One region of the Paenibacillus sp. FSL R7-0652 genome, then DNA from elsewhere that is predicted to be linked to it. Evidence: riboswitches for the same ligand, from Rfam matches in the RefSeq annotation. Region 1 holds a riboswitch; the other holds the start of a gene.
The links. Region 1 has a riboswitch for thiamine pyrophosphate ahead of MKY97_RS16565 (thiamine phosphate synthase). Riboswitches for the same ligand answer to the same signal wherever they lie in the genome.
Positions count from the first base shown of each region.

Region 1 (7,752 bases):
ACTAAGTAAAATCCCATTCCGAAAATGTCCATATGCAGCGTACAAGCCGGGAACTTGTTCACATTGACCGATATACGGCAGCCCATCAGGTGTAGAAGGTCTCACTCCTGCCCATGCACGCAAAAATTCCGCTTCCTTGACTCCCGGAACCCAATAACCTGCCGCAGTGAGCAGCCGTTGAACGCTATGTGCAGACACACTGCGATCTGTTCGGCCAGGCAGACTGGTTGCACCGATCCATACTTCTCCGTTGGCTTTGGGAACAACGTAAACGTCTTCTGCATAGATTGTACGATCAGGTCTATATCCTGCTTGTTCTGCCGAAAATCGGATTGCGGCTATTTCTCCTTTCACCGGACACGATGGCAGAGCTACCCCTACCTGACTCATCAGCTGCTCTCCATGTAATCCAGCAGCCACAATCACATGTTTGCAGGTTATCTCTCGCTTGGCAGCTGCCACGCCCTGCACTCCATTGTTATTTACAACGAGACGAATGTCCTGCACACCTTCCCAAATCCGCGCTCCCATCATGTGAGCTGCCCTCGCATAAGCTCTGGTCAGCGACACAGGCAGCACTTCGCTCTCCAAAGGTCTGTAATAAGCTCCGTACACATCCCGGTTCAGCCATGCCGCTTCCCGCTGCACAGTGCTTCTGTCCCACCAAAGCTGATTCTTAACTGATGAATTATTTTGTTTATCTTTGCAGCGACTCAGCTCACTATAGGAACGAAAAGGTGTGATAAAACCGGTGTGCCTAAGACCTATCTCCATTCCTGTAAGAGCGTACAGCTGCTCTTTTTGGTGATGCAGCAGTTCTCTGCTGTCGCGCGCCGCCCGTGCAATAAGAGGATGGGCAAAATCCTCACTATCTGCTGCAAGCATACCAGCGGCTGCACCTGAACTCCCACTCGCAATCTCGGACTGTTCGAGAAGCAGTACTTCCCTGCCTCTGGATGCCAGTTCAAAAGCAATCGCACAGCCGATAATTCCCCCGCCAATAATAATGGTTTCTGCTTGGAAAGCTTCTGACGGTTCAGTTGATGGTTTACATATGGAGTCAAGCTCAGGGTTATCGTATTTACTCGATGAGGGGAAAGCCTCCTCAGATTGATTCATACTTTTCTGTTCCACGTTCTCATCTCCTTAACTTCGCAGCTGTACATCTCCTTGGCTGTCGACCATTCACATTCCGGCTTCCACAGCTTGTTTGAAAAGAGCGGCAGCATAGGCTGGGCTTTCATGTTTTAAAATACTTGAAATTACAGCGGCCCCCCTGGCTCCAGATGACCGGACAGCCTGAATATGGCTTGGCTGTATACCTCCGATCGCGATAACAGGCACGCGAACACTTGAACATACCTCTGCCAATACGGCCAATCCCCTTGGTGCTGTATCCGGTTTGCTCTGACTCGCGTACACATGGCCGAAAAAAAGGTAATCTGCTCCAAACTCTTCAGCGATTCTCGCCTCCTCGGCGGAATGCACGGATATGCCTAATCTCATTCGGACATCATGCTGATGCCAGGCTGCCATCTCCACTCCTGCCTTATGCAGCATCTCCCGACTCCAATGCACACCTTGATAAAAGGGGCTGGACTCCGACGGATTCGCACCATTTATTACAATGTGAGATGCTGGAATACCGGACGCTGCCATCTGCTTGGCCCAGTTGAACCGCTGCTGCAGCGTGAGATGCTTTTCCCGGATGTGAATATAATCCACCCAAGGCCATATTTCCTTGGCTGCCCGCAGCATGGCCGCTTGTTCCCCTTTATTTGTGGATACAGCATGCAGCTCAAAAGAGCAGTGATCTTGTTCACACCTCTGTCTAAAGCTCTCTTCCAACTTCTGCGGTTGGTATTTCTTCTGCTCGGCTAATTCCTTCATCTGCTCACGTAATCTCCCTGCTTCATTCTCGCATTTTACTGTACGCAGCTTTGTTCTCCCTCCTCACATCGCTTATACGGAAACCAAAAATATTAATAAAAAATCAAAAAAGCCGCTCCCGTAGGGGAGCGGCTGCGTATAAACAAAGATTCAGTTCAATAACGAAAATGCAGTTATACCTGTTAACAGTTAAAATACCCATTAACTATTAGCCCGGTATCGAAAGCCTGCATCACCTGCAGTGTAGAGATCCTGTTCATATTTTGGAGGATCACTTACTGTCGTTTTTGCTGAAACGCGCCACTTCCCTACGCTGGTATGATCCAGATCAGGTGCAAAGGGTCCGGAATCGCATTCTTCCATCTCAGCCGCTCGTGCGGCCCCCCTAGTGTTCATATGAAGTTGTAGCCTATATTACCACAGTCGAATTTTTTTGTCATCGTGCATTTTCGGACCACTCTTCTACATTCCACGTTTTGGTAACCCAGTCTTCGTAAAAATCCGGTTCGTGCGATACAAGCAAAACGGTTCCTTTATACTCTTTCAATGCACGCTGCAGCTCAGCTTTTGCGGTGACATCCAGATGGTTCGTCGGCTCATCAAACAAAACCCAGTTGCTTTCCCGCATCAGCAGTTTACACAATCGGACTTTAGCCTGCTCTCCTCCGCTCAGCATATTAAGAGGGCGAGTGATGTGCTCATTTTTGAGACCACAGCGTGCAAGATGCCCTCGCACTTCGTTCTGTGTCAGATGTGAAAATTCATTCCAAACATGATCGATCGGTGTAATATTTTCGGCACGCACTTCCTGTTCGAAATAGGCTGTCTCCAGATAATCTCCCAGAAATGTTTTGCCGCTGATTGGCGCAATCTTACCCAGAATGGTCTTGAGCAGTGTCGATTTACCAACGCCATTACAACCAACGATAGCAATCTTTTCTCCACGTTCTATCGTCATTGTCATTTTCGGCAGCAGCGGGTATGTGTAACCAATTTCAAAATCAATACCTTCAAAAACGGTTTTACTGCTCGCCCGGGCATCCTTGAATTTGAATGTTGGTTTTGCCGCTTCATCCGGACGATCAATCCGGTCAATCTTACCAAGTTGTTTCTCCCGGCTCTTCGCCCGTCCTGAGGTCGAAGCTCTGGCCTTGTTCCGCTGAATGAAATCTTCCTGCTTTTTGATATACTCCTGCTGCTTCTCATAAGCATCAATGTGCTGTGCTTTTTGCATATCCGCCATTTCCAGGAACTTCTCATAATTGGCAGCGTAACGCGTCAATTTGGCAAACTCCAGATGGTAGATGACATTCACAACTTCATTCATAAACTCCGTATCATGGGAGATCAGCAAAAATGCATGCGGATAGTCTCTCAAATATCGTGTCAGCCATTCAATATGCTCTACATCCAGATAGTTTGTCGGCTCATCCAACAACAACGCAGTAGGCTTCTCCAGTAATAGCTTGGCAAGAAGTACCTTCGTACGCTGTCCGCCGCTAAGTGCAGCAACATCACGATCCAGCCCAATGGCATTCAATCCCAGACCATTAGCCATTTCTTCCACTTTGACATCAATCAAATAAAAATCGCCCTGTTCCAGCTGTTCCTGGATCTCGCCCATTTCTTCAAGCAGCTGCTCCAGCTTGTCCGCGTCTGCATCGGCCATCTGGTCGGTGATGGCCATCATTTCCTTTTCCAATTCCAGCAGCGGCAGAAATGCATCTTTAAGAACATCTCGAATCGTCCTACCTGGTGTTAACTTGGTGTGTTGATCCAGATATCCATAACGAACTTTCGGCGTCCACTCTACTTTACCGCTGTCTTTAAGAAGTTTTCCTGTAAGGATATTCATTAATGTTGATTTCCCGGCGCCATTAGCTCCGACTAGACCTACACGCTCTCCGGCAAGCAGACGAAAAGAAACATTTTTAAATAACGTTCGGTCTCCAAAGTTGTGACTGACGTTCTCTACTGACAATAAACTCATAAGATGAGGCTGCTCCTATCTATTTACATTACTTTAGTTCACGTTTCAAACCCCTATTCTAGCACAGATTCTGTGTTTTCTGAAAGTAATGAAAAATGGGCAGAGCAGTTATACTCAAAATACCCTCTCGCTGCTGCCTGCTTTGCAGTCGTAAATACCTCCTCCGCACGAAAACCGGGATTACATGTCGCAGGATAATGATATTTAATGCCTGTTGCGGAATCCATTCCGCCAACAACTGCTGTTCTTTTAACCAGTCTTCCTCCGCCAATTGCATAATTGTTAATTTTTTGATCTCCAGCAGCAATACCTTGGATAAAAGCCATCAAGCCAGTATCATTGATCGAATTGTACCAATCTTCCTGTGAGATCAAGGGCATCGTGAACAGATAAGATATCCCATTTTTCCTGGCGAATTCATTATGACGATTGATGACGTCTGCCAGATCATCCTGAACACGAGTCACGATCCGGCTGCGCCGCACCTGTTCAAAGACCGCTGCGTCTTGAAGGACTGTAATTGTTGAGTCTGCAGCCAGTTCCTGCTGAAATCCTTCGATCCATTTTCCCATACCGGCATCATAAGCATAAATATAACCGTCCAGTGTAAAATTAATGCTGTTTCCGTCCGAATCTGAGTATGTATAAGGTTTTTTAGCGCTCCACACATGTCTGAAAGACCTTTCTGTCTCCCCGGTCATTGCGGTCTCTTTGGCATACATATAATAACCGTCATAATCGAGTATCACGATTGCCGGAATGTAGTCAAACATATGCTGAACAGCAGGCGGATCATTCTGTATGCCCATGTTCAAAGCCATCGTTTGGGTAAATGCAGACAGCGCCAGTTCCTTATCCGCCCTAACAAATTTGATGGATTCGTACCCTGCCTCGGCATGTTGTTTCTCGTTCTGATGCATAACTGCGCCTGCATCCATCACTGCGGTTTGAAGTGCTTTTTGGTAACGATAAGCAAGCTCACTCGCTTTCTGAACATCATGGGTACGGAGTGTGAATATATAAAAGAGCGGAAAAAAAATCAATACAAATACGATGGAAAGTTCAGTAATCTTCATTCAGCACCATGCCCCCATGTGTGGCAAAAACCGCAGAAGCTTGCGCTGTACCTAATGACCACTCTCGTAAAAGCATAGCTGGTGTGCGATTGGTGCTTTTGAGACTCACAGTGAAGTAATCACCCACGTTTAGCATATATCGGCGCTCCGGATCTTCTATGGACAATGTTCCAGACGGCGGAAAGAGGCGATCCCTGATTTGAGACAAGTAATATCCATCATGAACAACCTCATAGGTTCCCGTAAAGCTGGTTTGATTCATCGGGTCCGTATATTGAGGTACGTATTTTTTATGCAAATGTTCCATTGAGAGATCATAGTTGTTACCCGTTCGGGCTAACCGCTCTTCAAACTCCATCAGCATTCGTGGTGAGATATAACCTTTAGTTCGCACAGCATCGACCAACCGTGTGACATTCTGAGCTGCAGTCATACGTGCAATATCATCCTGACGTTCTGCAGTTTCGGCCGCAGGATATACATAAAGCAGAAGAACGGCAAGCAATACCGCCAACAATTTGGATGCCGCATTGATCACGGTCAACCTCCCTCCTTCCAAAATGAAAGCTTTAATAATTCTCCTGATACATTCCGGCTGTATTCAGCTCTATAGTACGCATCCAGCTCAACCGGAATCATGACTGATGGATTTACAAGCGGATCGACCACGTACACATAACCATTTATCTCAACCTGAACTTCTGTTCCCGTCATCTGCCGCACAGTATGAAGCACTTCAGCTCCGGTATATGTGTCCAGTCTGCTCATACGCAGTGTCGTATGAACTCTTCCCTCCATAGCTGTATTTGCGTTCATCCTCTCGTTCAAAGCGTCTGTTAGAATACGAAGATTGCGCTGTCCGTACAAGCAGGCTGTCACCAAAAAGACAACCGCCGTACAGAGCAGCATCAGATGCTGCGTGTTTCGGGTCATGTTGGACCATCTCCAGTCAAGATTGCTGGAAGATCAGACCTCTAACCACATTGGATCGGTCTTTGACGATGACAGCTTTGAATTTACCACTAGGATTAACATATTGATTGTCCTTTTCACTCATCGTCTGATTAATACTTCCTACCTTGTCATCAGGTGCAATGACAGAACCATAGTCCGCATTGTTTAGATCTTGAGAAATGTTGAGCTGATTGCCGTACCATTGACCATCTTTGTTTTTCCCTGTAATAACCTGAATGCCAAACTGATCCTTGTCCGCATACTTACGCAGAGCATTGGTCACCTGTGATCCGCTAATTGTTGTTCCGTCATACACTGTAAATGCAGCCTGTGAAAGCTCTGTCTGAATATCTGCAAAGTTATTTTGTGCCGTTTTGGTAGCCTCCTGAGCGGAAATAAACAGCAAGACGACGATCGTGATCAAAGCAATGGTCAGAAAAATTCCCGCAGCTACCTTCAAAGCACTTGAAGCATTATTCATAATAAACACCCTCCTAAAGTTATATCCTCAATTATTATTGAGACTTTACACGATAATGTAATATGACCTACAGCCTTTGAATTTGTTCATAGTACGTGTTCATCTGCACAAAACTCATGCCAACGAGAGGAATGACCAGGTAGAGAAAGATTAGAGCATACATAGGAGTAAAACCGATTGTCCTGCCCCAACCTGCCTTGATATCAATGATTTTGCTGTATTCCTGTTTGCGCTGTTCAAAATAGAAGGACATCATGCTTTCCAGATCGTCAAAAGCTTCACGAATGGATATTTTCCCCAGAGCAAGCCGTAATTTATCAATTAAACGTTGAAATTCAGGCAAGCCGACTTCTTCCTTTAATTGTTCAAGTGCATCCTCGGGTCCATGTTCGAAATGCAGCAGACACTTCTGCAGCGGCCTTTTGAAAATGACCGCAAATCGATTGAGCCATTCCACAATCTCTTCAACAGACATCCGATCCATCTCTCTCAAAATGGAAATCACGGTCTGAAATTGATAGATTTCATGACGCATGTCCAACCTTCGCATTTTACGCTGAAACAGCATGAGCCAAATCGGAACATAGTATCCTCCTACGCCAATCGCTATGGCCAGAACAACTCCCCACCAGCGTAAATACTGGTTGTTATACGCCTCGATCTTCTCTGTAATGCGTTTTATCGCCGCCGCCTGTGTATCCTGGTCCAGCTGTACTGGTGCAAGCTGCGTCAATGCATTGGAGACATCTTTATAAGAAGTTCCGGCCTTCATGCGAACATGCTCCATGACCAATGCGTCAAGCGCAGTCATATCTTCGGCTGCCTTCAGATCTGCCTCAGACATCGTTCCAAACATGCGGTCATCCCTGATTGGATCATGCAGAATATGATTACGTTCAACCTGATGAAGCAGCAGAAAAAAGCCCGTAGTCAGAACCGTGCAGCTTATAAATAACAACAATCGTCGAACAGCCAGCCATTCGTACTTTAACTCGGTACTGCTCTCTCTCATTAATCTGATTGTCTGATGATATTGAACGCTCCCTGGTTTGGGAGCAAACAGCACAGCTATTTTTCGTAAAAAGAGCTGTTTATACAGGAATCGATCCAGTCTGGATTGTTTATATCCGGAGCGATAGCGGGTTTCTTCGTAGGACTGAAGACGCTGCAGCAGCAGATAGGCGGCTATGATGATAACATAGATGGATATTTTGGTAACGAAGCCAAGTTTACTGCGGTAAAACTCATCCATTGTAGGAAAGCTGACTTTTGCCCAGCGCTCAATCGGCCCCGTAAAAAGTACTGGAGCAAGAGCAATTACATTCAGACCCTGCAGCAGATAATCAAGCCGCTCACGCCTC
Region 1 is NZ_CP152001.1:3,741,329-3,749,080, forward strand. It holds gene thiO (glycine oxidase ThiO) at 1-1,134, opposite strand, end outside; gene MKY97_RS16565 (thiamine phosphate synthase) at 1,186-1,890, opposite strand; TPP riboswitch at 2,179-2,287, opposite strand; gene MKY97_RS16570 (ABC-F family ATP-binding cassette domain-containing protein) at 2,327-3,880, opposite strand; gene MKY97_RS16575 (hypothetical protein) at 3,934-4,956, opposite strand; gene MKY97_RS16580 (hypothetical protein) at 4,943-5,494, opposite strand; gene MKY97_RS16585 (hypothetical protein) at 5,497-5,889, opposite strand; gene MKY97_RS16590 (ABC transporter permease) at 5,906-6,391, opposite strand; gene MKY97_RS16595 (hypothetical protein) at 6,459-7,752, opposite strand, start outside.

Region 2 (7,752 bases), 2.7 Mb from region 1:
CTCCATTTTCTCTGGTGTATTTGCTACCCCGTCGCGAATCCCCTCAATGTATCCTTTGATGTTGGTGATCGGGGTGCGCAGATCATGCGAAATGTTGGAAATCAGCTCTCTGCGGCTGGCCTCATCCTGCTGTCTCAGCTCATTGGAACGCTGTAACTGTTTCCGCATGCTCTCAAAAGCTTCGCTAAGCTGCCCAACCTCGTCATTAGAGGCAGGCTGCAGCTCGAAGGACAAATTGCCGTTCTTAATCTGATCGGCCGAGCTTCGCAGCTGATGCAGCGGTTGAATGAAGCTGCGTGTAATCCAGCGGAACAGAAGCAGGTTAGCGATAACAAGCACACCAATTAACAGAAGAGACATGACGGGCAGCAGTTTGCGAGTCAGCTCGGCAAATGGACTTCTCTCCCGAATGACAAAAATACTACCGCGTTTCCCATCTGAATATTGGAAATCAAACTTGGCATAGGCGTAGAAGCGCTCACTGATATTGAATGTGCTTCGGATCTGATTGTTGTTCAGGTCATAGGCAGGCAGTGCCTGCCTCAGCCCCGGTTGATGGAAAGTCCGCGATTCAAAGATCGGACTGTTCTCACGCCTGACGTAGAGCCCCGATTTCTCGGCTCGAAGCTTCATATCGAATTCCCGGAGCAGTACCTTGTTCTGCAGCTCGTCCGGCTTATTTTTAGCCATAAACTTCATCTCTTGAAAGATTGCCTCTCCCTGCTCCGTGAGTGGATTGATCTGATAATGGACTTTATAAATATCGCGAAAACTTTGCAGATCTCCTGTAGCCGCAATGGTATAGAGACTGGCAGTAAGCAGAATGAACATGAGACTGATCACAAGCATGCCTGTGAAAGAAAGCAGCATTTTGATTCGAATTGACATAGTATCCCCTCTTAACATGCGATTGGTAGAGTTAGTGCACATGTTATCACAAGATGGTTCCCATTGCCCATATGCAAATCAAGATGGCTGATCGACTGTCTGCTGTGAGGATAACATGAAGATATAAAAAACAGGATGAAGCAGTATTTCTCTGCTCACCCTGTTTGATTTGCTGCATGCTCAGCAATAAAAACATGTGTAGTGAAAAGCATAAACGGTTAGTTTATTGGGTAGATAGGTCCAGTATGGGATATTTCACTGCATCTGTATCGCATCAGCGCAGCTCCTTGGTTACAGCATCTGGTTTGTTTGATCTCTTCGCATGGTGCAGTTTAATACTGCGTATTACCGGACTGGCTCGTTTTACCTGAAGCAAAACCCTTGAATAGTGTCGGTACTTTGGAATAACGGGTATTGGTGATTTTTCCTTGAGATACAGGGCTGTCCGTACGCATAATAGCATCTTTCACATTGGAAATATTGGAGTTATCCAGCGTCATGTTGACTGCAAAGGTTGTGCCTCCATTTTGCCGAACCAGCTTGCCGATATCATCGGCACGGAAGTTTTTGATGTTAATGGTGCCTGCTGCATTGATCTGAAACACTTTATCGTATGCCTTGTATGCGGCACCACCTGTAATGTTCACTGTTCCTGATGATTTTAGTGTTAACGCATCCTCGCCTACATCCTGCCATACCACATTTGAGATGTTACAGCTGCCATAACAATGCACACCATCTGCTGCTGGCGCACCGAGGATGACATTTTTCAGGGTAGCGCCTGCTTCGAGCCGGAAGACCGGCTTTTGATTTTCTGCCTGAGAACCATCACCCAGTGTAGACGGGTTGGCTACAAAGGTTTTTCCCTGTCCATCATACGTTGTGCCCTTAGGTACAACAATCGTTGAATTTACAACCGTTGGCGCAGCCGCCGCAGGCATAACACCAAATATGGAAGCTACCAGACCAGCGGACAACAACAGCGTTAACATCTTTTTCATCATCAACATCCTCCCTATAATTTAAATGGATTTGTCTGCAAGCCGCAGGCTTGTCTCACGGAACCGCAGCAGTAAGCACTGCCCGGAACCTGTCTTAATCCTACATAAAAAGGAAGATTACAGGAATAATCCCTGGATCACATTTACATTCCCCGGCATAAAAACGGATCGAACTGTATTTATCATCATATTCCATTCCGATGATATGTACCGATATTAACTTGGTATATGCTGTTTTTTACCGTCCTAATTACCATCAAGTTCATCAAAAAAGACTCTATCGTCTGCTTGCAGACAGTAGAGTCTTGGAGTATCTTATTCCTTTTTCGGCAGATCAGTCCTGATCTCGTGTAATCCATCCTGCTATTCTAACCCTTGTCTCAGGCTCCGGCTCCGAACCGCTGACGGTACCCACACTTGCGGCATAATTCCTCTACAGCCTCACGTTTAGAGAAACCGTACACCAGATTGTTCGCACGCTCTCCATCCACAATTTCCGAGAAAGACTTCTCATGGATGTTACCCAGGTTAATAACACCCTCTCCATCCAGACAGCAGGGAACGACGGTTCCGTCCACCAGCACAGCGGCCTGACTGCGCAGTGCATGGCAGAAGCCCCTGCCATCATCTTCAGGTGCATCCAGACTTGGCCACTGGAATTCATGATCCTGATTCAGGTACACATTCGGCGCGATTTTTATGCCGCTGCCTGGAACGACTTTTTCCTCAATCCGGAAGTCCAGATTGAATTCACGCTCCAGCACCTCCAGCGTCTCTCGGTTTCGATTCCTCTGTGCATTCGTAAAGTTGTCCTGTGTCAGATTCCATAATCGAAACGAGACAATGACATTATGTTTCACGGCTTCACGTACAAAAGTCAAAATGTTACGCAGATATCCGTCACGGTCGGTAGAGCCTTCATGACCGTCGAAGCTGTGCAGGGAGAAATTCATCTGTCTCAGTGCAGGTTTACCTATCAATTTATGCTGTGTTTTCGGCAGCAGTGTACCGTTCGTTGTAATGTTTACTTTGAATCCTTTGGCATGGGCGGAGTCCAGCAGCACGTCAATTTTGGGATGCAGTAGCGGTTCCCCTTTGACGTGCAGGTAGATGTGTTTGGTGTGCGGTTTGATCTGATCCAATATATTATTAAAGACTTCAGGGTCGATAAATCCTTTGGCACGCTTCGTTTGTGGACAAAAGCTGCATGCCAGATTACAGATGCTCGTAATTTCAATGTATACTTTCTTGAACGTTTTCAACTCAGGGTCCCCATTCTGCCGGGAGGAACACATGTCCTGCCCTCATTCGTAATACGGCCGTATGGGCCAATCTCCATTATATCGGGTTAATGAACGAAGGTAAATCCGAATAACGAATCAAGATAAACCAAATTATTCAGAAACATCTTCTTTTTTTGCGCAGCTTTCAACGTATTCACAGTCAGCCAGCCCTCTTTACATTATGGCAGGATGTGATATAGACTGGGGACATAACTCCATATTTTGCACAATACACTAGGGGAGTCTTACGGCTGAGACGAATCGTTATATTCGGACCCTTTGAACCTGATCTGGATTATACCAGCGGAGGGAAGTGAGCAGCCTTTATGAATAGTGGATTCTCCCTAGTTGTTAAGGGGAACCATCACCATAGTTACAACTGGAAGCCCTGCTCATTTCTCCGGAAATGGGTGGGGCTTTTTTTATATTCCATCGCAAAGGAACCGGACGATTATCTTCTCTATTCCCAACGTGCAAATGGATGTCACATGATTCACCATCATCAGATCATTTTAGATCAAGGAGGAAATTGCGATGTCATATCTTCAACGTGTACGTACACTCAATCCTTTGATTCATAACATTACCAACCTTGTGGTTGCTCCTTTTACTGCAAATGGTCTGCTTGCCCTTGGTGCCTCTCCGTTCATGGCTTATGCTCATGAAGAAGCCGCTGATGCTGCCCGTATGGCTGGAGCAGTCGTTCTGAACATTGGCACATTGGATGATAGAGTTGTTCAGTCGATCCTGCTGGCCGGGAAGTCTGCCAATGCACATCATGTACCTGTTGTACTTGATCCGGTTGGTGCGGGAGCAACCGCTTATCGCACCGATACGGTGCAGAAGCTGGTTCGTGAGCTTCGTCTCACTGTGCTGCGCGGTAATGCTGCCGAGGTGGCCCATGTCATTGGGATGCCGTGGAATATCAAAGGTGTGGATGCCGGAACTGGCGAGGGTGACCGGATTGACATTGCGGAGCGCGCTGCACAGCGTCTGGACTGCATTGTTGTCATTACAGGTCAGTACGATGTTATTACGGACGGGTATCAAACATTTCTGACCAGCAACGGACATGCTTTACTCACCCAAGTGACAGGCGCAGGCTGCCTTCTAAGCTCGGTGATTGGTGCTTTCGCTGCCGCTGCCGCACCAGGAGATGATTTACTGCACAGTGTGACCGAGGCAGCTGCCTTTTATGGTGTTTCCGCTGAACGGGCTGCAGCTCGAACAGCTCATCAGGGTCCTGGCAGCTTCCAGATGGAATTTCTAAATCAATTAGCACAGGTGACACCTGAACTACTCTCGGAGCACGCGCAGATTCGCCAGATTCGGGGAGGTGTACGATGAACATTACGCAGGCATTAACGATTGCAGGTTCTGATAACGGTGGCGGTGCCGGAATTCAGGCTGATCTCAAAACCTTCCAGGAGCTTGGTGTATACGGAATGACGGTGATTACTGCGATCGCTGCACAGAACACTATGGGTGTGCAGGGCGTATTTCCCATCAGTTATGAAGGCATAGCCCAGCAGCTCGATTCAACGGGAGAAGACTTTCAGCCGCGTGCGGTCAAGACAGGCATGCTGTATAGTGCCGAGATTATTCGTCTTGTCGCGGCAAAATGGCAGCAGTTCGGCTGGACCAATCTGGTGATCGATCCGGTGATGGTAGCTAAAGGCGGTGCACCTCTCCTCCAGCAGGAGGCGGTGCAGGCACTTGTTGAGGAGCTGATGCCCCATGCCCTGCTCACAACACCTAACATCCCGGAAGCTGAACTGCTTACGGGTATGAACATAACCAATCTGAACGAACGCGAAGAAGCTGCAAAACAATTGGTACAGATGGGCACAACGTATGCCCTGATCAAAGGAGGACATGAGACTGGTAGCGGAACGGTAGTGGATGTTCTGTACGACGGGCAGTCCTTTCATTACCTGGAGAACCTGCGTGTAATGACACGTCATACGCACGGAACCGGCTGCACCTTCTCTGCTGCCATTACGGCCGAACTGGCCAAGGGTTCTTCTGTTCTGGCTGCCGTTACAACCGCGCGAGCCTTCATTCAGGCAGCCATTGAAGATGAGCTGGGATTCGGGGCCGGGCACGGACCGACGAATCACTTCGCGTACCAGCGCAGACAGCGAGGTGCATGCTGATGCGTAGATGGGATACGGAAGCGGTACGCCGTGCGCTGCAGTTGTATTTGGTGATGGGCAGCGTCAATACGACGCGTGACCCGGTGGAGGTGCTGCGCCAGGCGATCGCTGGCGGCATCACGCTGTTCCAGTTCCGCGAGAAGGGAACTGGCGCCCTGACAGGCGAAGCCCGAACAGCGCTTGCGCTGCGGCTTCGCGAGGTGTGCAGCCAGCACGGGATACCGTTCATCGTGAACGATGATGTGGAGCTGGCTGTGGCTGTAGAGGCCGACGGTGTACACGTCGGTCAGGACGATGCGGACGCGGCGCTGGTGCGCGCCCGCATTGGCGAAGGGCGGATGCTTGGCGTATCCGCCCACTCCGCCCTTGAAGCCCGCCTTGCCGTGCAGGCGGGCGCAGACTATCTTGGCGTCGGGCCAATGTACCCGACGCGCTCCAAAGCGGATGCCCACGCTGTGCTGGGCCCCGCCGGGATGGCGGAACTGCGCGCCGCAGGCATCGCGGTTCCGGTGGTTGGTATCGGCGGCATTACGCCCGATACCGCGGCCGCCGTGATGGCGGCTGGAGCCGACGGCGTCGCCGTCATCTCCGCCATCGCGGGAGCGGCCGATGTGCACGCAGCGGCTGCACAGCTCGCCGCGATCCTGCGCAGGGAGCAGGCATAGCCGTGCTCCCTGCCCGAGAATGCAAAGGCTGCAGCCACTCGGTCTGCAGCCTTTGCATTCTTGTTTTATTCTTCTCCTCCTTTGCCTTGTTCTGCAAACTACACATCCTCCTGCATCATTTTTCATCCTTATCCTTCCGCAAACAGTTCATCCTGCAGCGCACCATATCTCCTTCTGTATCCTTTAAATCCTTTCACCTTTCTCACCTTCTTCCCACCTTGCATCACGCACATATCTATTTCATCCCCCTCCCCTCCATCCCAAGCATATTTAATATATAAATCATTTCTGTTATAAAGCTTCACATTTACAAAACATTATCTTTTAATTACTATGAATATAAAAGTCTCTTCACGAAATAACCTATATAATAAAAGGGAGTGAGTTTATGGATCAGATCGATAGAAACATCCTGTTCCATATGGAAAATCAAGCCAGATTGTCCATGACCGAATTAGGAAAATTGGTGGGACTTTCACAGCCAGCCGTCACAGAACGTGTAAAACGACTGGAGGAAAGCGGTGTTATTGAAGGGTATCGCACCGTCCTTAATCCGCAAAAATTAGGAAAACAAAGTACATCCTATCTACTATTTCGAACTAGAGAATGCACTGCTTTCCTTGATTTCTGCCGTGTTTCGCCCGAAGTTGTAGAATGTTATCGCGTCAGTGGAGAACATAATTATTTATTGAAAATCATGACAGATTCTATCGCAGACTTAGAGGCATTTGGAAACCAATGTGACAAATATGGAACCTATACTACACTTATCGCAATGTCCTCGCCTATTGCATGTAAAAACCTAATGGAAGAACCCCAGTTCCTGATCTCAAAGGATTCCTAACCGTCCATCTTTTCTAATTTAGATATCTACATTTTTAAGGTGAACTAGGAAATCCGTGTTTTTTAGAGCTCAACGTAATAAGAAGAGCAATAAACAACAATAGCACCAATGAACCTGGCAGGAATCTAGCTCCGATCCAATGAAGCAGGATAGCACCAATCATACCTCCCGCACCGATCCCTAGATTCCATGCTGTTACCAACATCGATTGGGCGATATCGGCACTGCGACCTCCTGCATGTGCAATAGCTGTTTGGAGTAACGTTGCTGCTCCGCCAAAGGTCAATCCCCATGCAGTCACTCCTATAATGATAACAGCCGGCTGATTGCTCCAGATTCCTATCGCCGCTGAGGCAAAAGCAAATATTGCAATACTTAATAGAACCAGTATCCTTAAGTAACGATCAATCAGCAGCCCAATAATCCAAATGCCCATCACTGAAGTTACGCCAAATAGGAGTAAAATCAGATCAACTCTATGGGCCAGTGCTGTATTTGCCAGAAAAGGAGAAATATAAGTATACAAAATATTATGAGCCAGCACCCAGGCCAGCACCACAAGTAAAATAGGCCGGATTCCAGGAAGAAACAGGATTTTATGCAGTGAGAGTTGATTCTGCTTGACCTCGCCTTCATAATCTGGAACTTTCCAGAACACCCATAAGATAAGCGCAAGCGTCAATATAGATATTGTTCCAAAGATTAAACGCCAGCCTACATACGTCCCAAAAAAAGTGCCGATCGGAACACCAAGCGCTAATGCCAAAGGTGTACCTGCCATAGCAACGGCTATGGCTTTTCCTTTTAATGACTCGGGCACCATCCGACGTGCATATCCAGCGGTCATTCCCCACAGCACACCCGCTGCTATTCCTGCACAAAAACGCGCGATTAACGTTATAACATATACCGAAG
Region 2 is NZ_CP152001.1:996,278-1,004,029, reverse strand. It holds gene MKY97_RS04540 (HAMP domain-containing sensor histidine kinase) at 1-888, opposite strand, end outside; gene MKY97_RS04535 (pectate lyase) at 1,221-1,889, opposite strand; gene MKY97_RS04530 (radical SAM/SPASM domain-containing protein) at 2,270-3,151, opposite strand; TPP riboswitch at 3,399-3,501, shown strand; gene thiM (hydroxyethylthiazole kinase) at 3,707-4,519, shown strand; gene thiD (bifunctional hydroxymethylpyrimidine kinase/phosphomethylpyrimidine kinase) at 4,516-5,328, shown strand; gene thiE (thiamine phosphate synthase) at 5,328-5,993, shown strand; gene MKY97_RS04510 (winged helix-turn-helix transcriptional regulator) at 6,382-6,837, shown strand; gene MKY97_RS04505 (MFS transporter) at 6,872-7,752, opposite strand, start outside.
Region 2: it holds a riboswitch for thiamine pyrophosphate, as region 1 does, so the genes downstream of both, thiM (hydroxyethylthiazole kinase) here and MKY97_RS16565 (thiamine phosphate synthase) in region 1, are expected to answer to the same signal.